DNA from 3 places in the Exiguobacterium sp. s95 genome. Region 3 is predicted to be linked to each of the others. Evidence: predicted binding sites of a transcription regulator. Region 3 holds the regulator's gene; each other region holds the start of a gene.
What was found. The regulator Rex, encoded in region 3, represses fermentation and respiration genes when NADH is low (regulators of the CRP and FNR family bind a similar motif). The targets are predictions, from matches to a motif close to TTGTGAAATATTTCACAA.

Region 1 (7,400 bases), on a different contig from region 3:
TATCGCGATGGCGATATCGAAAAAGCAAAAGCGTTATCCGATCTCGACAACATCATTGATGAGACGACATATAAAGCGCTTCGCCAATACATGCGCCATATGTCATTGCAACCGATTGTTGTCGATGAAATCATGCAGTTTACGAACATCTGTCGCTACATCGAACGGATGGGCGACCATTTGACGAACGTCGGGGAGCACCTCATCTATCTCGAAAAAGGGAAACACTACGACTTAAATAACTAACTTGAGTAGGTACGAGGAAAATCCTCGACCTACTTTTTTTCGTAAAGGAATTTGAAACAAGTTTGTAGAATAGGAAAGAAGTGAATAAAGATAAAGAGGTGATAGGTAATGCTTGATAAAATCATAAAATTAAAAGAACAAGGACTGACGACAAAACAAATCGCTGAGAAATTAGAGTCGACGGAAGGGAAAGTGAAATATGCGTGGAGTAAGTACCGAAAATCACTTTCAGAACCAACGGACAAAAAAACAGCAGCTCCTAAAAAACAACAGAAAGCCACTCCATCGATGAAAGTGGCTGCGAATGAAATCGTTCCTGCTGTCATCGCCATACCATCGCTTGAACGGGATGCATTCGGGATGGCGACGCACTATGAAGATGACATCATGCATGCCATCGTTCAATCGCCGACGGCATTGTACGTGTACTGGGAGCTCTCGGAGTTATCTCGTAAAATGTTAGAGACGCATTACCATGCAGCGTTCGATTCATTCCGTAAAGAACTTCGAATCATTGATGTGACGTTAGTCGAGTATGAAAAAGGTGAAGCGAACCGGACGTATCAATTTGAACTGCCGGAAATGACGAACTCTTGGTTCGTTCGTCCGTTATCCCCAAACACTACATACATCATCGAATGGGGAATTCAAACGATTGATGGTGACTTTGTTCCGGTACTACGTTCGAAGCCGGTCGAGACGCCGCGTGACGAACCTGTCGTTGAAGGGCGATTCGCTGAAGTCGTCGCTCGTTGGCAAAATGGAGAAGTCGAGCAACCGGAATGGGTAGAAGTTTTACGACCGTATTCTTATTTCGACCGAATTCGTTGAGCTAAAAGATAGAAAGAAGGAGAGGAAGAGAAAACATGCGCAAAGGCTATTTTTCACTCGTTTTACATGCCCATTTACCTTATATTCGTCATCAGGAAGCTCATCGTCTAGAAGAGCGTTGGATGTACGAAGCGATTTCAGAAACGTATATTCCGTTATTATGGGAAATTGATCGTCTGGAGCGTCCGCTCGGATGGACGATTAGTATTTCTCCACCCGTCATTGAAATGCTTGCGGATTCACTGATTCAAGAACGTTATGTAGAGCATTTAGATGATACATTACGCTTAATTGATCAAGAACTTGACCGCGATTTAGTGGCGGAAGAACGGGATGCCCTGCTTTTCTACAAAGAACGGTACCGTGACTTAAAAAATACATTCGAACATTGGGGTCGCGATTTAAACTATGCCTTCCGTCATTATAAAGAAGCGGGTTACCTTGAATTGATGACCTGTACGGCAACGCATGGTTTCAGTCCGCATATGTTATCAGAGCAAGCTGCCCGGTCAGAGATTCAAACTGGATTAAACTGTTTCGAACGTCATTATGGATTCCGTCCGACGGGGCTATGGATGCCGGAATGTGCCTACACACCAGGTCTTGATAAAATCATGTACGAAGAGGGGATTCGTTATACATTCGTAGACGAACATTCCATCTTAAACGCTGATCCTGCTCCGAAACACGGCATCGGCGCACCGGTCTATTCGCCACATGGTGTTGCACTGTTTCCGCGCGATCAAATCATTTCTGGACGCATTTGGAGTTCTGTCATTGGTTATCCGGGACACCCGAACTATCGTGAATTTTACCGCGATCTTGCCTATGATCGGGAGTGGGACCAAATTGCAGAATTCATGCATCCTGAAGGACTCCGCTACGATACGGGCTTAAAATTACATCGTGTTACAGGAGAGTCCGATCAAAAGGCTTTTTATGTCCGCGACTGGGCTTGGAAACAAACGGATGAGCATGCAGCTGACTTTGCGGAAGCATTGGCGGAGCATCTTGACCAGCACAGTGGACAAGATTTCCCACCCTTCCTCGTCACGGCGCCATTCGATGCAGAACTGTTTGGACATTGGTGGTTTGAGGGACCGGACTTCCTTGGTAAAGCCATGGAACGACTTGAAGATGTTGGGGTCGAATCGATTTCACCTACAATGTTCCTCGAGCGTCATTTTGGCGACATCGAGACGGTGCACGTCGCAATGGGGACATGGGGCCGGAAAGGGTATGCGGATGTGTGGATCAATGAACGGAACGACTGGATGATTCGTCACTTGCATCAACTTGAAAAACGATTAGCCGGTGTCATGGCGCGTAATCGTCATCAAGATGGTTTGACGGTCAAAGCAAAACGTCAATTGATTCGTGAATACTTGCTCGCGGTTTCGAGCGACTGGCCGTTCATTCTCGATGGACAGACGACGGCACAATATGCGGCGAATCGATTCCGTGAACATATTAAGCGATTTGAAGAAACGGAGCGGTTACTTGACGCTGGAGAATTAACGACCGACTGGCTTGAAACGCGTTATGCCGAATATCCCTTCTTAGCGGATACAGACATCGAACCAGACGTCTATTTGACGACGCATGACTACTATGTTGCGGTGCAACGTGAAACGTCATGGAACGATGCTGCGATTTTACTCGTCGCAAAAGATTACCAAGATTCGAACCGACCAATTGCTGAGTTTGCGAAGCGATTGGCAGGAGCGGGAGAAAATGTCTATGTCATCACAGAAAATGAGACGGCTTATCGATTTGAAGATGGCGTTCATATTTACGGCGTCCGCATGACGGGCCTACCGCTCGTTCAGACTTACAATCAGTTGGCCGGATTAAATCTTGCCGTGTTGCGTCAAGCGCAAGCCCTGCATAAAATCTTAGAATTCCGCCTTGTCCATAACTTTACGATGGAGACGGCGTCGGCTGCTCAATCGTTTGCTGAGATCAATCAGTTGCCGCTTGTCAGCAATGTGTACAATCTTGAGAGTGAACGTTCTCCAGCGAGTAGCGGTGGTTTAGTTGTTGCGATTAAACGATTAGAGGGCGAAGCACTTCGTCATTCACAATTGATTTATTTAGAACGTGAAGAAGCGAGACAAGGAATCGAAAATGATTATCATGTTGCTCAAAAACCGCTTGAATTCCAAGTGAACCTTGAAAAACCATACGAACAATTGGCGATTCAGAAAAAGAACGGATGAACAGTTGCAATTCCGTTCCTTTCTTGGTACGATACTTGAGTATGCTTAACCTTATGTAAAGCAAAAACACTTGATACATTGAGAGCTAGATAGGAGGGAATCCCATGCGCGTTAAAATTACTTTGGCTTGCACTGAAACTGGTGACCGTACTTATATCACTAAAAAGAACAAGCGTAACAACCCAGAGCGTCTTGAGTTGAAGAAATACAACCCACGTCTCCGTAAGCACACACTTCACCGTGAAGTAAAATAATTGAGATGGAAGCCGTCACCTTGTGTGATGGCTTTTTTTGTGAATGGGGGAATACTATATGAATAAAAAAGCAGCGCGACGGGTAATCGGTGAGCGACTGAACGAGTTGGAAAACCGGCAGGAGCGGGAACGACGAATTGCAGAGCAGTTATTTGTATTGCCAGAATGGATGAGTGCGACATCAATTGCGGTGACCCTCTCGTTTCGAAACGAATGTTCAACGGATCGAGTCATTCAACAAGCATGGGCGGATGGAAAACGTGTCGTCATTCCGAAGGTCATCGGTCAAGAAATGAGATTTTTTGAACATTCGCCAAGCAGTCGACTGATTGAGAATTCGATGGGGATTTTTGAACCGGATGCAACTGCTTTTGAAATTGCATTGCCGACGATTGATCTTTGTATCGTACCGGGTCGTGCCTATATGCGTAATGGCTATCGCTTAGGATGGGGTGGTGGGTTTTATGATCGTGCGTTGATTGATTTTTCAGGTCCGACGCTTTCGATTGCATTTGCCGTTCAAGTCGTGGAACGATTCGAAGTAGAATCATTTGATCGCCCGGTTGATACAATTGTCACTGAAGATGAGGTCATTCAATGTCATTAACTGTTCTTCTATTCATCTGCTTAGCTCTCGGATATGCTGGCTATCAATTTGGATTATTAACGAAAAGCGGTGCATTGTTGACGATACTTGTCGGCAGCACGGTCGTCTATGCGCTCGATTATGAAGGATTAGTCCTGTTACTGTTATTCTTCGGTAGCTCTAGCCTGTTATCAAAACTCGGTAAGGCACGCAAGCAGTCCGTCGATCAAATCGTCGAGAAGGATGGTGCACGAGATGGTTGGCAAGTACTTGCCAACGGTGGAACCGCTATGCTTGCTTCGATAGGCGTTGTACTGACAAATGAATTTGATTTTTTATTAGTTTTCTTGATTGTCATTGCTGCTTCGAATGCAGATACATGGGCATCCGAGATTGGTCCGCTTTCTAAAAAAGAACCGATTTCAATCCGGACGTTTAAACCGGTCTTACGAGGAACGAGCGGCGGGGTATCTTTACTCGGGACACTCGCGACAATCATCGGTGCATTATTTATCGCGACAGCGGGTGACATTCTATTCGATTTGTCCGTAAAGCAATGGTTGATCGTCGCGGCCGGAGGTGTCCTTGGCAGTATTCTCGATACGGTGTTAGGCGCTACCGTTCAACGAAAGTATCGTTGTCAGATTTGTGGCAAAGAAACCGAGAAAAAAATCCATCATGGTACTACGACACAATATGTCCGAGGGTGGAAGTGGCTAGGGAATGACGCCGTTAATTATTTGTCCAGTACGCTAGCGGGGCTGATTGGTTTCATGTTGTATCGATTGTGGTAATGGAAGGTGAAGTACCTGACTTCCTTATGTTAGGATATTGTTGACACAAATTAGACAAAATGTGACCGTTTACACAGTCTTTTATAGTTTGTGAAAGATGTTACAATCTAATTGTGATATAGTTAACAAACTTTTAGTTTGTTTGGAAGGGTGGACATATCGGATGGAATTACATGCTAAAGTTACACGCGTTGCGTTAATTGGTGCGGGGGCAGTAGGATCAAGTTTTGCGTATCAAATGACGACAGCTGGACTTTGTGAAGAACTTGTCATCATTGATGTGAATAAAGCAAAAGCTGAAGGGGAAGCGATGGATTTAAATCACGGGACGCCATTCAGTTCTTCGCCGATGCGGATATGGGCAGGGGATTACGTGGATTGTAAAGATGCCGAAGTCATCGTGATCACGGCCGGTGCACCACAAAAACCGGGTGAGACACGACTTGACCTCGTTGCGAAAAATGCTTTAATCATGAAAGAAATGATGCGCCAAATCATGGAATCAGGATTTGACGGCATCATCGTCGTTGCATCAAATCCCGTTGACATCATGGCACATTTAGCATGGAAATATTCTGGTTTACCAAAGTCACGCGTCTTCGGATCAGGAACGGTACTCGATACGGCACGCTTGCGCCAAATGTTAGGAGAATACTTTAATATCGATTCACGAAACGCCCACGCCTATATTTTAGGTGAGCATGGCGACACGGAATTCGCTGCCTGGAGCAACTCAAGAATCTATGGAAAAACGATTGATGAACTGCTTGCAGAAGACGATCGTTATTCTCAAAAAGATTTAGATCAAATCTATATCAATGTACGCGATGCAGCCTATCATATCATTGAACGAAAAGGTGCAACATACTATGCGATTGGACTTGGTCTCGTTCGGATCGTCCGTGCGATTCTCGGGAACGAGAACTGTTTGTTGACTGTAGGAGCGCACGTTGACGGACAGTACGGGATTTCTGGTATTCATATCGGTGTACCTGCCGTGATTAACCGACAAGGTGTGCGCGAAGTCATCGAGGTGTCGCTGACGGATGAGGAATTAAAAAAATTCCATCATTCGGCGGAAGTTTTACGTCAAACGATGGAACCTGTCTTACGTTAAATCGGAAGCGTCAATCGTACCCACTGAACTCGGGCAAACGGAGTTTCAGTGGGTACGATTTTTTGATTAGAAAAAAGGACGCGATAAAAAATCTGAAAACTAGGTTTTATTTTACTAGAAAAAGGTTATGTTAGGGATAGAAGAGTTTTTCATGTCTTAAGAAACATTAGAAAACTCACAAAGGGGAGAAACGATAGTCATGTATACATTTCGAACGTTAACAAAGGAAGATGCAGAACAGTATTGGCGCTTACGCCTCGAAGGGCTAAAAAATCATCCGGATGCATTTGGTCATTCTTTTGACGATGAGCAACAAACGCCGCTCGAAGAAGTTCAAGAGGGGCTAGAAGGAGATCCGGAGTCGGATGAAGTTTGGATCGGGATATTCGATGAAGATACATTGTTTGGATTTGGTCAGGTCAAACCGTACGAACTGTCACGGGAATCACATAAGGCGATGATTTCTGGTGTCTATATCTCACCGGATTATCGTGGGGGCACGGGGCGCGCCCTGATGGAGGCCTTGATTGAAGAGGCGAAACAAATTCCGGAAGTCGAACAAGTCATTCTAGCCGTCTTGTCAGGAAATGAAGCTGCTCAAAAACTCTATGAATCACTTGGTTTCGAAGTATATGCAGAAGACCCTGATTCGGTCAAACTAGAGGATGGGACGTATCGAGATGACATTTGGATGAAAAAATACGTCTAAATGAAAGAGTTAAGAAGTCATTTAAAGGATGAAAGTCGTAGCGCAACTGTTGCTATGGCTTTTTTTCATAGCAGGTGGTCGCTTTTTTTGATTGTGCATTCTTTTTCGACTGGAGAGAGATATTTGGTATCATAAGAAGGAAACGATTTCATTAAAATAAGCCGTCCTTTCTTAAAAAGGACGTCAAACGAGGAGCGAACAAGATGAAAGCTGTGATTGAGACGATTCGTGAATTAGTAGAAATCCCAAGTCCGACTGGATTTACCGCGCATGCTCTTACATATGTAGAAAATCGATTTAAAGCAGAAGGAATTACGTATAAAAAGTTAGAAAAAGGAGCATTGATCGCTACGTTGCCCGGACAGTCTTCACGGATTCGTTTGTTGACAGCACACGTCGATACGCTCGGGGCGATGGTCAAAGAAATTTTGCCGACAGGTCGACTGACGTTATCACAACTTGGCGGTTATGCGTGGACGGCAATCGAAGGTGAAAATTGTCTCGTCCATAAAATGGACGGACAGACCGTCTCAGGAACGATTTTGTTCCATCACTCAAGCGTCCATACGTCACGCGTGACGAACACGGAAGAGCGAAATGCGACGAACATCGAAGTGAGACTCGACATCCGGTCAACGACGGCA
Region 2 (7,400 bases), on a different contig from region 3:
CGATGGTGTCGAAGGAACACGTCTGATTCGCGCCGAGTGGCCGGAAGCTAAAATTTTAGTCGTCACAAGTTTCTTAGATGATGAGAAAGTTTATCCCGTCATTGAAGCCGGTGCGATGAGTTACGTCCTAAAAACGGCAAGCGCGTTTGATATTGCGGAAGCAATTCGCAAGACAGCGAGCGGACAATCTGTCATGGCAGCTCAAGTGACAGGTAAGATGATGGAACGCCTGCGCAAACCTGCTAGTCAACTCCACGACGATTTAACGGAGCGTGAACAAGAAGTCTTACAGTTGATGGCGCGCGGTATGGCCAATCAAGAGATTGCAGACGAACTGTTCATCTCCCTAAAAACAGTCAAAACGCATGTTTCCAACATTTTATCAAAGCTCGATGTCGTCGATCGGACGCAAGCCGTCGTCTATGCCTTTAAGCACCACATCGTGAAGTAATCTTTTACTTAGTTTTTGCACTCGTCTACGCATCCATTCATTAAAAAAAGGGTCAGCTTATCAAAGCTGGCCCTTCAGACTGTAAACAACGTGCGATTGGGAGATTAAGCGTCGTGTTTCGTTGCTTTCCTCGGGCGAGGCGCAAGCCGTTGCTCCTTGGATCCTAGCGGACAACGAGCAGGGTCTTGCCTGCCTCTGAAAGTGCGTTAAAAACGCACTTTTTCCCGCAGGAGTCAATGAAAAGTGACGCTTTTCAAGTAATACCGTGAAGGAAATCCAGGCGTGGAGACGGTTTAGAGCGCGATCCGTCTCAAATCGCTTTTAAAGCGAAAAGCAATCGGTCGCGACCCTGCAGCTTTGCTGTAGCGGCGTGACCGGTTGCCGCTTTGAAGACGAGGCGAGACAGGAAAGCACGAACGGATTGCTTCTCAATATAGCATTTTCACCCTTCAGCGTGTATAAAAAGTGCTAGTAAGCTATCAGCACTTTTCGATAGGGCTACCAGAGTTTCCAACCTGGAGCTCCAGGAGGCGCATTATCAATCATGTGCCAAATCGGTACTGTGTAAGCAAACGCAATCAAAGCAAACGTCACGAAAATCCAAAGTTTCCAGTTCTCAAAGAAGAGTGGTGTCTTCATCGCTGCTTCCTCTGTTTCCGCGACAGGAAATTCAGTACTTCCTTTCGGTGTCCGGAAGGCCAGTTGGAACATCGCAAACAAGAATAAGAGGATTGAAATAAAGAGGATCGTACCACCGATTGCCATCGCAACGTGATAGGGAATCCAATCTGCGACGAGCGAATCTTTGAAATATGCCGCAGGACCCGTCCGTCTCGGATTGCCAAGCAAGCCTGAAATATGCATCGCAGTCGACATAAAGAGCATACCAATCGTCCACGTCGCCGTCTGGATGAGACCAATTGTATTAATCCGTTTTGTTAAGGTCCGTCCTCGTAATAATGGAACAAGCCAATAGGCCGTTCCAAAGAACGTCAACGCGACTGCAGCCCCGACTGTGATATGGAAGTGACCTGTCACCCATAAAGTGTTATGCACGACGATATTCAATTGGTGAGAAGCATTGACGACACCACCGGCTCCAGCCGGGATGAAGAACAACATGCCGACGAACGGTGCAAGAAAGCGGACATCCCGGTACGGCATTTTCTTGATCCACCCAAATAGTCCGGTCGCACCTTGACGACGACCTGCTAGTTCAAATGTCGCAAACATCGAGAATGCTGTCATCAATGAAGGAATGATGACAAGGAACGTCAAGACGACTTGGATGTACTTCCAAAATGCTGAAATACCGGGTTCGAGCAACTGATGGTGAAAACCAACAGGGAACGAGAACAATAAGAACAGTAAAAATGACATTCGTGCTAAAGCATCTGAAAAAATCTTACCCCCAACAATCTTTGGAATGACCGTGTACCATACGATATAGGCTGGCAATAACCAAAAATAGACGAGCGGATGACCAAAATACCAAAATAATGTCCGGGATAATTCGATCCCGACCTTATCCGTCCAACCGAGTGATAACGGCAAGAGTTGAAAGAGAATCGTCGCTGCGACACCTAGCGTGGCGATGACCCACAACAAAGCCGTCATAATGCTCATATAGGCTTGAAGTGGTGGATGGACATCCTTATGTTCTCGTTTGTAATCCGCGTACATCCGGAACATTGCGGCAGAAGAAACCCATGTTCCAACAACGAAAATCACGAGTCCGATATAAAAAACAGGGTGTGCCTTCAGCGGCGCATAAAATGTGTAGAGAACGGATGCTTCACCTGCTAACACCATCCATGTGACAAGGAGGACACCGACAATCATCAACCAGAATCCAACCCAGCCCAAGCGTCTCGGAAACTCTTCAAAACGCCCGAACGACTGTCCTAAAAATGAAAATAAAAGTCCAAATATGAATAATGTCGTAAAGACAATCGCAAGCATTAGTCCGTGAGCCGTCAGCAATTCATAATAACCGACTCCAGCAATTTCTGGAATGACTCCAGTACGGACGAGTGTCTGTAGTAGACCACATAGTCCACCGATCAGTAACGCCACAAGTGAAAAACTGACGTAGGCAAATCCGAGTTTTGCTTCTTTTAATCCAATCTCTCCTGCGGGGATTCCCCGCTCCATCTCAAACTCCATTAATTTTTTCGAAATCGCATTCATTTATTCCACCACCTTAATCTTAGTCGACATCATGTGATGCGCCGATCCACAATATTCATTACAGACAATTAAATATTCACCAGCTTCTTTAAATGTGTACTCGATTGAATTGATATGTCCGGGAACGACCATCATATTGACGTTCGTCTTGACGATTTCAAATCCATGGACGACATCTTTCGACGTCACCAGAAAATCGACGGTCGCGCCTTTTTTGATAATCATGTCTTGCGGTGTGAACTGGAAAGCTTGTGAGACCATGACGGCCTCATATTTATTGTCGTCAATTTTTTTTAGACCCGGTTTATCAAATGGCTTCGTCTGATCGACTTGCGTCGGGTCAATCAATGTTGCATCCGACGGTGGTTGATTATCAGAAGCGAATGCTGATACGCCAATGATGATTAAAAAGACTGCCAACATGATACAACCGAATACTAACCATATTTTTTCTAAACGATGAATATGCACCCTGATTCCCCCTTATCTTGAAGTGAATAATAAAAAGATTGATCCCCACATTCCGATGATGACTCCGGCAACGATAAATACAGCGATAAACGTTCCCTTCAGTTCTGTATCTGATTTCTGACGCATGATCAGTAGCTCCCTTCCGTCGTTGAATCGGTGACTTAACCTACCTTTATTTTAGAAAAAGACACCCTTCGTAATATGTGATAAACGTCACACCAATTGTGACGATTTCGCGCTTTTCTTTTATAAAACACACATAAAGTTCACAACTTGTTACGTACTGAACATATTTTGAACTGCTACTGTTATGCGACACAAAAAAGGACCGCATTCAAAAAGAATGTGATCCTACAGCGTGTAGACAAACTATTATGAAGAGTGAACATACTATAACGAGAGGCAATCCGTTCGCGCGTCCCTGTCTCGCATCGTCTTCAAAGCGGCAACCTTCCGCGCCGCTACAGCAAAGCTGCAGGGTCGCGACCGATTGCTTTTCGCGGTTCTAAGCGATTCGAGACGGATCGCGTGCTAAACCGTCTGCATGCCAGGCTTTCCGTCACGGTATTCCTATAAAAAGCGTCACATTTCGTTGACTCCTACGGGAAAAAGTGCGTTTTTAACGCACGTTCAGAGGCAGGCAAGACCCTGCTCGTTGTCCGTGAGGATCAAGGAGCAACGGCTTGCGCCTCGCCCGAGGAAAGCAACGAAAAAAGACGCTTGATCTCCCGATAGCACGTTGTCTACATCCTGAAGGACCACATTCAAAAAGAATATGATCCTAGACTGCTGATAAGTTCTTCTAAAGTTTGACGTGTTGCGGTTCCATCAAAAGGATGATGTTGGAGCAATTTTTAAGTCAGCTCCAGCGTATGGCTCCGTAAGCTAACGCTCAAGTTAAGTTTAAATCCGGCAGACACCGACAGGACACCCTTCACAGTGGCAAAGATCGCGTAAATAGTTGGCATCATGAACGATGATTTTAGTCGTCGTCATCGAAATGACATTGTCTTTTTTCCACTGAGAAAACATCCGGTTGACCGTTTCACGTGGTGCCCCGATCAACTGACCGAGTTCAGTATCCGACGGTCGCTTTGAAATCACGTAATCGTCATCGACTTTTTTTCCGTCCATTGCGATTAGTCGTAAGAGTGTCGAAGCGAGTGCCCCTTGTTTCCCGAACAATAAGAGGTCACGTAACTTCGTTTCCGTTTGTTTTCGCATCAAGGCTTGCCAGCGCATGATATCTAATGCGAATGTTCCATCTTTTTTCATCAAATCTTCGAGTGTCGATTTCGAGATGAAGCCAATGACACTGTCCTCCATCGTTTCGACACTATAGGAGCTTGGAAATGCTTCTCCGACATCGAATTCACCAAATAAGTCACCTTTGAAATATAAGAACATCATTAGCGGGCTACCTTTTTTCGTGAGCTTTGATAGTTTTACACCACCTTGTTTCACATAAAAAAGTTTATCGTTCATTTCCCCTTCCCAACAGACGATTGAGTCTTTTTTAAAAGATACCTCAGTCATGAACTCTTCAAGTAATTCACGTGTCTCACTCGACAACACGAACGTATTGGCTTCTGTCGTCCCACAAGTAAGCATCTCGCATTCTCCTTTCCGTAGCTTCTGCCTTCAGTATAGAACATCACAAGGGAAAATAGCGTTTTTTCAAAAGATTGTCAAACTTTGTTCACTATTTCACAAATTAAATAAACAAAAAAAAGCCAAGGTAGACCGATTGGATCTACTCTTGGCTCCGTTTAAGTCCCATTTATAATAAATAACGCATCCATTTTGAATCGGTATTCGAGCGCATGTAGCGGAACGGCAAATCGAACTTCGTCGTATTGTTGACGACTCCTTTACGGTGGCTGAACGTCTCAAAGCTGAATTTCCCATGATAGCCACCGATACCACTTCCGCCGACCCCGCCAAATGGCAAGTTATGTTGCGCAACATGCATCAACGTATCATTGATGCATCCACCACCAAATGACACACGATCGAGTACACGATGCTGAACAGCTTTACTTTCTGTGAAGAGATAGAGCGCCAACGGCTTATCACGGTCATTGATGAAACGGATGACCTCTTCCACTTCACGATAAGAATAGACTGGAAGAATCGGTCCAAAGATTTCTTCTTGCATCAACGGACTTTCTGGATCAACGTCCGTCATGACGGTTGGTGCCATCTTTCTCGTCGCTGCATCGACTTGACCACCAAATAAAATTTCACCTTGGGGCAAGTAGCCACTCAATCGATCCAAATGACTGTCTGAAACAATCTTGACGTAAGAATTCACACCAACACCATTACCATACTGGGCAAAAGCTTCCTTTTCAATCAAGCGTAAAAATTCCTCGCGGACGTCTTCATGGACAAAAACATAGTCAGGGGCGATACACGTCTGTCCTGCGTTTAACCATTTGCCCCAAGCAATTCGTTTTGCAGCAAGCTTTAAGTTCGCATCACGGTGAACGATCGTCGGAGACTTCCCGCCGAGTTCAAGCGTGACAGGTGTCAAATATTTCGCCGCTGCTTGATGGACGATTTTTCCGACACGCGTCGACCCCGTAAAGAAGATGTAATCAAACTTCTCTTCAAGAACAGCTGAACTGACGTCCGCATCCCCCTCGATGACAAGTCCAAATCGTTCGTGAAATGCCGTTTCAAAGACTTCACGGAGAACACGCGAGACGTTTGGTGTTAGTTCTGATGGTTTCAAGACAACCGTATTTCCGGCAGCGATCGCCCCGATGATTGGTGCAACAGCGAGCTGGAAAGGATAGTTCCACGGTGCGATGACGAGCACGTTTCCGTATGGTTCATAATGGATGTCACTTTTTGACCCGATATGTAACAACGGTGTCCCGACTCGTTTCGGTTTAGCAAGTCGGCGAAGTTTCTTCTCCATCCGTGCGAGTTCGCCGTAGACGAATCCGATTTCCGTCGTAAACGCATCTTGACGTCCTTTATTCAAGTCCGTTTTTAATGCCTCATAAATTGCTTCTTCATGCGTTTCAATCGCTTGCTTTAAAAACGTCAACATACTTAGACGAAACGCAACACTTCGCGTCGCGCCTGTCTTAAAGAAATTACGTTGCGTTTGAACAAGATTCGAAATTGTTGATTCAGTCATCGTCGATTCCATCTCGTGTTCCTCCTCATGGTCTAGGCTTTCTTTTCCTCATTCTATCATAGCGAATGAGCAATGATTCAATCGTATGCTCCCTCTTCTTTGTGATTAGACAAAAAAGCAGGACTCGAAACGCGAGTCCTGCTGTGTTCGTTTCATGAAGACAGTGATTTTACCATCCGCATCGTCTTATTTCATCTGATTGATTACAGCTGAATCGCTGTTTCAAGTGCCACTTTCATCATATCATTGAACGTCGTTTGGCGTTCTTCAGACGTTGTTTCTTCTCCCGTTAGGAGGTGATCTGAAATCGTCAAAATCGTCAAGGCATTGACTTTATGTTTTGCAGCGAGTGTGTAGAGACCTGCTGCTTCCATCTCGATTGCGAGGCAACCGAAGTCCGCCCATTTTTTGAAGTGGTGGAAATCATCTTGATAAAATTGATCCGTCGTGAAGACTTGACCGACTTTTGCGTCGATTCCGTGTTCTTGTGCCATTGTGTACGCTTTATGCAATAACTCGAATGAAGCTGTCGGCGCATAATCCAATCCATTGAAACGGACACGATTTTGAGCCATGTCGTGTGAAGCACTCATCGCGATGACGACGTCACGTACTTTTACATCCGGTGTAATCCCGCCCGCTGTACCGACACGGATCAAGTTTTTTGCACCATACGATTGAACGAGTTCATTTGCATAAATTGACATCGACGGAACACCCATACCTGTTCCTTGAACGGATACTTTTTTCCCTTTGTATGTTCCTGTGAAGCCATACATCCCACGCACTTCATTATAAAGAACAACGTCCTCTAAAAATGTTTCGGCGATGTACTTCGCGCGAAGAGGATCTCCCGGAAGTAAAACTGTTTCTGCGATTTGACCTTCTGCTGCATTAATGTGTACGCTCATGTACGTTTCCTCCTTGACGTTCGTTTAATTAAATAGATAACAACTCTCTAAACTCATTCGGTGTCATGCCGAATTGCTTCTTAAATACTTTTCGAAAATATTTATCATCCTGATACCCGACTTCAACGGCAATCTCATATATACGGGCGTTCGTCTCTCCCAGCAATTCCTTTGCCCGATTTAGACGAATCGTTTGGATATAATCCGATAAGTTAACCAAAAAACG
Region 3 (7,400 bases):
AAGGCATCAACTGTTCTTACCGATCGCCGTTTTGATTGGCGGATGGTTACTCGTCCTCGCCGATACGATTGGTCGGAACGTCGCTGACCCGCAAGGCATCCCGGCAGGAATCGTCGTTGCGATCATCGGTGCTCCTTACTTCATTTATTTGCTGTCAAAAAAATAACCTCTACATGATGCGGTCACAACTAAAAACGCAAGAAGTAGGCGAATCCGGAATCCGCCGCCTTCTTGCGTTTTTTTGTTGCTCTAAGATGACCAGTCAATATTTGATTCGTTTTTCTTCCCGTTCCGCCCGGATCAATTCCTGTTCTGATAAGTGTGTCGGATCGAGTCGTTTAATCCGTTTATCGACAATTCGGTCCAATGACAGCACCGTTAGGAAAAAGACAAGGAACGGTCCGATGTATTCGGGACGCGCTACGTAGGGCGTGATGATTTGCCCCAGGACGACGACCAGTACTTCGATGATACTGATCAATATATACGGTAGTCCGAGATGATCCCAGGCCTCAAGCCCGTCAAACCGCTTCTTGAAATAGCGGTACTTCAGGAATCGGACGATCCATTGATAGGACAACAAAGGGACTAACAAAAAATACTGAAACGATGATTCTGTCAGATGCCAATCGTCTGTTAAAAAGAGAAATACAAACAATACCAGTCCAAACAAGACCGTTTGAATGTAACGTGCCTGTTTTGAAAATCGGATATAATCCATTTTCCGCTCGCGTTGCATGCTCTCCATCGTCTGCCTCCTCGTTACATCCCGATTCCTTCGCCCGTCGGATGACGGTGTTCGATTCCTTTTCGGTCCGGTGTCTCAAGCAAATCCATTTTATCGAGCTTCGTTACCGTCCGGTCCGTCCAATTTTGAAATTGCAGCATCCCTGAAATCCACAACATTAGCGGAAACAGATAGCCCCACTGTCCAAGGTGCGGGGCGACAACTGCGGCACCCGCAATAAAGACCGCTTCGAGTAAAGTGATCCCACCAAACATTAGACTGACTGATCGCGCCTGTACCTTCGACCGAACTAACAGAACGGATTGGATCACTCGCTGCATGCCATTATAGGCGAGTAACGGCGTAAGAATCAAAAATCCAACTGCTGAATCCGTCAGGTGCCCGCTTCCGGAGAAGAACAGCACCGCAAAAAATACGCCCGCAATTACATACGTCCGGATTTGCCGGCTGATTTTTGTCCATTTTTGATACGTGCTTAAAGTGTTTCTCATCCGTTCACTCCTCTTGTGTGTTTCGCTTACTTACGGTAACGCTCAATCTCACGCATCGTGACGAATGCCGGATCCAGTTGTTTCGCTTGTTTGTTCAATTGGGACACAATCAAATAGGCGACGATGATCGACACAAGAAAGACCGTAAAAGAAATACCGGCGTATTGTGGAAAAACAGTCCCCACATAAAGTGTAAGGATCGGGATGAACGAACCGATCATCGACACACGTGCCACTTTCAAGACCGTCTTTTTATAGACGTCCTTCGCGAGGCGTTGCTTTAAAATCCGCAGACGAATGATTTCTCTAAGTGCGTTAGCCAAACAGAATACCGTAATCGCAAATAAGGAGAACAGCCCTGTTTCCCGAAAACCCGGGATGAACCAACCAGCAAGCGCAAGCAGCAGAACCGGAACCGGCACCAGATGCTGAATCCTTTTTAATGGCGGTCCCAGTAATTTCAACCGTGTATTTTTTTCAATCAATGTACTCACCCTGTCACTCCTCCACTTCTTTAACATTCGCATGAATTTCTTTATCACTGACGAAGTCGGGATCGCCTGACCGGGCAATCTTTTTAAACAACCAGTCCGTTATGTAATAGACCGGTGCGAGGATGATCAGCATCCAAAGGGCAATTTTCCAGATCGACATCTCTTTCGTCTCAAGTATCACGGTGTACAGCGAACCGTACAGGACGAATTGAGTCCCGAGCCACAGCAACGATTGGTTCGTCACTTGGTCGCTTGAGAGATAGCGCGCCAGGATTTTTCGTTTTTCGAGTCGAAACGGGAGATCAAACACGAGAAAGACAAGCGGTAACAGACTCAAATACATGGTCGTGCTGAAGATTTCCGTGAATGTGCCGATTGTCGCCATCAAGGCAGCGATGACCCAACTCTTATTCTGCAATTGATTTTTTTCGATATAAGCAACCGTCAACGCCTGTAATCGTTCCTCTCGGAGCGTTTGTTCCATCCTGAAATGCCCTCCCTCGTTTCAACTGTCTATACTGTCATATACTTACAGTTTACCAGTTATGTTTCAAAAAAAAAGAAACTTCCTTAAAAAAGGAGTTTCTAGGCTGAAACTTGAATGATGAGATAGATGACGCTATACGCAACAATTGCTAACGGAATCAGTGCCACACCAATCAACCAACCGTTCTTATCACGGATTCCGAGATACAGAACAAGACAGCCGACGATGAAGGCAATTAACGTCGTAAATGGATTCATAATGCTTCCCCCTCTTGATTACCTATTAAGAAATTTCCCATTCCCTCAAAAGGATAAACACAGAAAACGACTTCAATCGGTTCATCAACATTATCCAGGCTGTAAGCTTCTGTTTTGCCGCCACCACTATAACAAAAAACACCACTCGGCAAATGCCAAGTGATGTACATATGGAGACTATCGGGCTCGAACCGACGACCTTTTGGCTGCCAGCCAAACGCTCTCCCAGCTGAGCTAAGCCCCCTCATATTCTTGTAATCAGTATAAACCATATCGATTCACTTTTTCAATATAAAAAGAGCGCTTCCAAACAAAAACCTCTCCGTCGCCGAAACGACCGAGAGGAGACTGTTACTTATTCAACTCACGCATCAAATCCGCTTGCCGTTCAAGCTCCGCCTGTTGCTCAAGAATCAGTACTTTTTTGTACGTCCGGGCTGAAATCATGATGCTGATTTCATAGAGGACGAACAACGGTACCGAAATCATCAGATGTGACGTCACATCCGGTGGTGAGATTAAAGCCGCGATGACAAACAGCGCAAAGTACGCATATTTCCGATTTTTCCGCATGAACAATGGCGTCACGAGTCCAAGACGAGTCAAGAACATCGTCACGACCGGCAATTGGAACAAGATACCGAACGGAATCGTCAGCCGGATTAAGAAACTGAAATAGTTTTCGACCCCGATGACTTGCTCGATGCCGAGCTCTTGCCCAAGTTCCGTCGATACTTTGAGTAGAAACGGAAGTAACCAAAAATAAGAGAACGCGATTCCGGACAAAAATAAGAAAAACGTGACCGGAATATACGTCAAGGTCGCTTTCTGTTCCTGTTCGAATAAACCGGGTCGGATGAACGCCCATAGCTGGTACATCCAAAATGGTGAAGCCAGGACGACCGCGATGATGAACGCTAAATTCAAGTACAACATCAGGGGATCGGCCACATTAAAGGCATTCAATCCGATGCCGAGCTCTTTCAAGTCTGACTGCAGAAAACGCACGAGCGGTCGGACGAGCGGAAAGGCCGCGGCGAACAAGACGACGACGATGATGAGTGACCAGACGATCCGCTTGCGCAACTCGTCTAGATGCGATGTCACACTCTGTTCTTGATCAATCGCCATAATTTAATCACTTCTCTTTCGATTCATCCTTTTTGTCTTTATCATCGTCCATGATGCCGTTTGTCGCACTCTTGAACTCTTTTAACGTCTGACCGGCAGCACGACCGAGCTCCGGTAACTTTTTCGGCCCGAAGATGATTAAGGCGACGGCACCGATTAAGGCGATGCTTCCTGGTCCAATACCGAGTGTGAACGGGATTAAGTTTTCCATTATGATTTCACTCCTTCAGCTGATTGCGAATAATGCTTCATGAAATAAACTAGTGACTGCAACTCGATCGACAAATCGATGTGATGGACCCGAACATGGGCCGGTACGTTCAACCGCGCCGGTGTAAAGTTCAGAATTCCGGTCACACCATACTCAACTAACTCATCCGCTACTGACTGTGCGAACTGGGATGGGACCGTCAAGATGGCGACATCAACCTTGTTCGCTTCGATTTGCTCTTTCATGTCAGAGACATGATAGATAGGAACGTCTTGCGTCGTTGTTCCGACCTTGTTTTCGTCCGCATCAAACGCAACGACTATCCGAGTACTATTATTCTTTAAAAAGTTATAATTTGCAAACGCCGTTCCGAGATGTCCGACCCCGACAAGTGCCACATTCGTGACTTCATCCTGATTCAGTGTCTTTCGGAAAAACGTCAATAGATGTTGTACGTTGTAACCGTATCCTTTTTTCCCTAACGCCCCAAAGTAGGAAAAATCGCGGCGGATCGTCGCTGAATCGACTTTGACCGCTTCACTGAGCTCTGCTGAAGAGACGCGCAGCTTGCCTGAGTTATAAAGACTCTGAATGAAACGATAATATAACGGCAGTCGTTTCGCCGTCGCTTGTGGTATTTTTGTGTCTGGCCCATTCATACTGCAGTTCCCCCTTCGACCACGTTCTGACGTGGCACCCAAATCAATGCAAAGAATTCTATTCTCTTTGATTGTAAACCACTTCACATAGACTAACAAATAATATATTCCACGGGACTCCTGCGTTTTTTTCATGATAGACTAAAGGGTGGAAGGATGGATGTTTTTATGATTCTCTTACAAGTGAACCAACTATCAAAATCATTCGGTGTTGAGCCGATTTTAGACAATATTAAACTCGAAGTGCAGGAGCGGGACCGGATTGCGCTCGTCGGACGAAATGGTGCCGGAAAATCAACACTTTTAAAAATCATCGCCGGAGAGCTCAGTCATGACTCTGGTGAGATCATGAAGAGTAAGGAAGTGAAAATCGGTTACCTCGCCCAGGACAGTGGTCTTGAGTCGAATGAAACGATTTGGAATGAAATGTTGACCGTGTTCGAGCATCTGCAAGAGCAGGAACGTTCGCTCCGTCGGATGGAGATTGAGATGGGGATGGACCATATCTTGAATGATGCTGTTGCTTACGACCGTCTGTTGAAAACATACGATCAGGCACAACATGACTTCTCGGACGCCGGCGGTTACCAGTTCGAAGCCAACATCCGCTCCGTCCTGCACGGGATGCGTTTTTATCCGGACGATTATTCACGCCGGATCCAGACGCTATCCGGTGGACAACGGACGCGACTCGCACTGGCGAAGATGTTGCTCCAGGCACCTGAGCTGTTGATTCTTGACGAGCCGACGAACCACCTCGACATCGATACACTCTCTTGGCTCGAAAGTTATCTGGCTGGTTACCGTGGAGCGGTCTTGATCGTCTCCCATGACCGTTACTTCCTCGACCAGGTCGTCAACGTCGTCTATGAATTGTCACGGAACGTCTGCCGGAAGTTTACCGGCAACTACACGAAGTACTTGGAACAAAAGGCAGCACTGTATGAACAAGAGATGAAGCAGTTCGAACAGCAACAGGAAGACATCGCGAAGATGCAAGACTTCATCCAGCGTAACATCGCACGGGCGACGACGACGAAACGCGCACAAAGCGTCCGCAAACGTCTTGAAAAAGTCGACCGGATTGATCGTCCGGATGGGGATGAACGCAGCACCGTTCTGTCGTTCCCGATTGAAAAACAAAGTGGGAACGATGTGTTACAAGTCACGCAACTCGCGGTCGGCTATGAAGAAGCCGTCTCAAAAGGCATCACGTTCCGCTTACAACGCGGCGAATCCCTCGCCCTCGTTGGTCCGAACGGAATCGGAAAATCAACGTTACTGAAAGTTCTTGTCAACCGGATTAAACCGTTATTCGGTGAACATCGTTTCGGGACCGGCGTTTCCGTCGGCTACTACGATCAGGAGCAGGCCGAGCTCAACGACCGCAACCGGGTCATCGATGAAATTTGGAACGAGTGGCCGTTGATGCGGGAACAACAAGTCCGGTCCGTCCTCGGTCAATTCCTGTTCAGTGGTGATGATGTCTTTAAACTTGTCCACGAATTATCCGGCGGCGAGCGCGGACGCCTCGCCCTCGCGAAGTTAAAATTACGCAAAACGAACGTCCTCATTCTCGATGAGCCGACCAATCACCTCGATCTTGATTCGAAGATGGTGCTTGAGAACGCACTTGTCGACTATGAAGGCACGCTCCTGTTCGTCTCCCACGACCGTTACTTCATCGACCGGGTTGCGACACGCGTCATCGAGATGAATCCGGACGGTGTGACGGATTATCTCGGCGACTACTCTTACTATATGGAGAAGAAGGCCGAGAAAGAAGAAATCGCCCGCCTCGAAGCAGAGGAAGAAAAAGCAATCAAAGTCGCTGCTTCGAAAAGCATCGACAAAGATGCGCAAAAAGAAGAACGAAAAAAGAAACAACAGCTCGAACAACTCGAACAAGACATCGAACGGTTGGAAACACGATCAACTGAAATCGAACAACTGCTTTGCGAACCGGAAGTCTTCAACGATATTCCGAAGGCGACGGCGCTGTCGGCAGAACGGGATCAGATTGATACGGACCTCCTCGAACTGATGGAACGATGGGAGAATTTCCACTAATGCGCTCGAAAAGTTATGTCATCAACCTCGTTCAAGGGTTATTGTCCGGGGTGCTCTATTTCGTTCCGATGTATGCCGACTACGTGTCGGCCTTCATCCGGCCGGATGCCTTTAATGCCGTCGTCCTGTTGTTCATCCTCATCTCGTGCATGATCGGCCTCGTGATTAAGACGTGGAGTGGTCTCTTCATCAGCCTCTTATCCGGATTAATCTGTACGTTGCTGACGACCCAGATGTTCGTTGAACTGAATGACCCGTTAATCATCAGCTATTACGGAGCCGTTTCACCGCTCGTCGCCTTTTTGATCAGCTGTCTCGGGATTTGGGCACTGGCGATTCTCTTTTTTCTACTCGATGGTTTCCAGTACGAAAAACGTCACCATGCAGAGTAACTTCTTCAGTTGTCCGACATAAAAAGGCACGTCCCGCGTTCGGGACGTGCCTTTAGACTGTAGACAAGGTACTATCACAATCAAGCGTCTGTTTTCGTTGATTACCTCGGGCGAGGCGCAAGCCGTTGCTCCTTGATCCTAGCGGACAACGAGCAGGGTCTTGCCTGCCTATGGCAAGTCGCGTTAAAAACGCACTTTTTCCCGTAGGAGTCAACGAAACGTGACGCTTTTTAGACTGTAGACGGTTTAGAGCGCAATCCGTCTCGAATCGCTTTTAAAGCGAAAAGCAATCGGTCGCGACCCTGCAGCTCTGCTGTAGCGGCGCGGAAGATTGCCGCTTTGAAGACGAGGCGAGACAGGGAAGCGTGAACTGACAGCATCCTCATGTAAAATTTTCGTGATTTATAAGAGTTTGGCTATACGCTGAAGGCACGTCCCGCGTTCGGGACGTGCCTTTTTG

Region 1: KNP99_RS08220 (L-lactate dehydrogenase) is a predicted target of Rex. The motif match lies at 5,042-5,059, and genes of this name have one in related genera.
Region 2: KNP99_RS13570 (cytochrome C oxidase subunit II) is a predicted target of Rex. The motif match lies at 3,314-3,331, and genes of this name have one in related genera.

What each region holds. Positions count from the first base shown of each region.
Region 1 is NZ_JACSMM010000003.1:193,883-201,282, forward strand. Features, by position in the region: gene phoU (phosphate signaling complex protein PhoU) at 1-246, shown strand, start outside; gene KNP99_RS08195 (DUF4912 domain-containing protein) at 355-1,077, shown strand; gene KNP99_RS08200 (glycoside hydrolase family 57 protein) at 1,113-3,296, shown strand; gene rpmG (50S ribosomal protein L33) at 3,401-3,550, shown strand; gene KNP99_RS08210 (5-formyltetrahydrofolate cyclo-ligase) at 3,609-4,157, shown strand; gene KNP99_RS08215 (DUF92 domain-containing protein) at 4,148-4,930, shown strand; gene KNP99_RS08220 (L-lactate dehydrogenase) at 5,094-6,047, shown strand; gene KNP99_RS08225 (GNAT family N-acetyltransferase) at 6,247-6,756, shown strand; gene KNP99_RS08230 (M42 family metallopeptidase) at 6,960-7,400, shown strand, end outside.
Region 2 is NZ_JACSMM010000010.1:64,488-71,887, forward strand. Features, by position in the region: gene KNP99_RS13555 (response regulator) at 1-451, shown strand, start outside; gene KNP99_RS13560 (b(o/a)3-type cytochrome-c oxidase subunit 1) at 950-2,641, opposite strand; gene KNP99_RS13565 (cytochrome c oxidase subunit II) at 2,642-3,112, opposite strand; gene KNP99_RS13570 (cytochrome C oxidase subunit II) at 3,125-3,238, opposite strand; gene KNP99_RS13575 (Crp/Fnr family transcriptional regulator) at 4,016-4,723, opposite strand; gene KNP99_RS13580 (aldehyde dehydrogenase) at 4,893-6,275, opposite strand; gene deoD (purine-nucleoside phosphorylase) at 6,467-7,174, opposite strand; gene KNP99_RS13590 (response regulator transcription factor) at 7,203-7,400, opposite strand, start outside.
Region 3 is NZ_JACSMM010000009.1:7,567-14,966, reverse strand. Features, by position in the region: gene KNP99_RS12685 (FecCD family ABC transporter permease) at 1-166, shown strand, start outside; gene KNP99_RS12680 (hypothetical protein) at 263-748, opposite strand; gene KNP99_RS12675 (hypothetical protein) at 763-1,239, opposite strand; gene KNP99_RS12670 (hypothetical protein) at 1,266-1,733, opposite strand; gene KNP99_RS12665 (hypothetical protein) at 1,738-2,217, opposite strand; gene KNP99_RS12660 (hypothetical protein) at 2,319-2,477, opposite strand; tRNA gene KNP99_RS12655 (tRNA-Ala) at 2,649-2,721, opposite strand; gene tatC (twin-arginine translocase subunit TatC) at 2,829-3,608, opposite strand; gene KNP99_RS12645 (twin-arginine translocase TatA/TatE family subunit) at 3,616-3,819, opposite strand; gene KNP99_RS12640 (redox-sensing transcriptional repressor Rex) at 3,819-4,478, opposite strand; gene KNP99_RS12635 (ABC-F family ATP-binding cassette domain-containing protein) at 4,647-6,548, shown strand; gene KNP99_RS12630 (hypothetical protein) at 6,548-6,940, shown strand.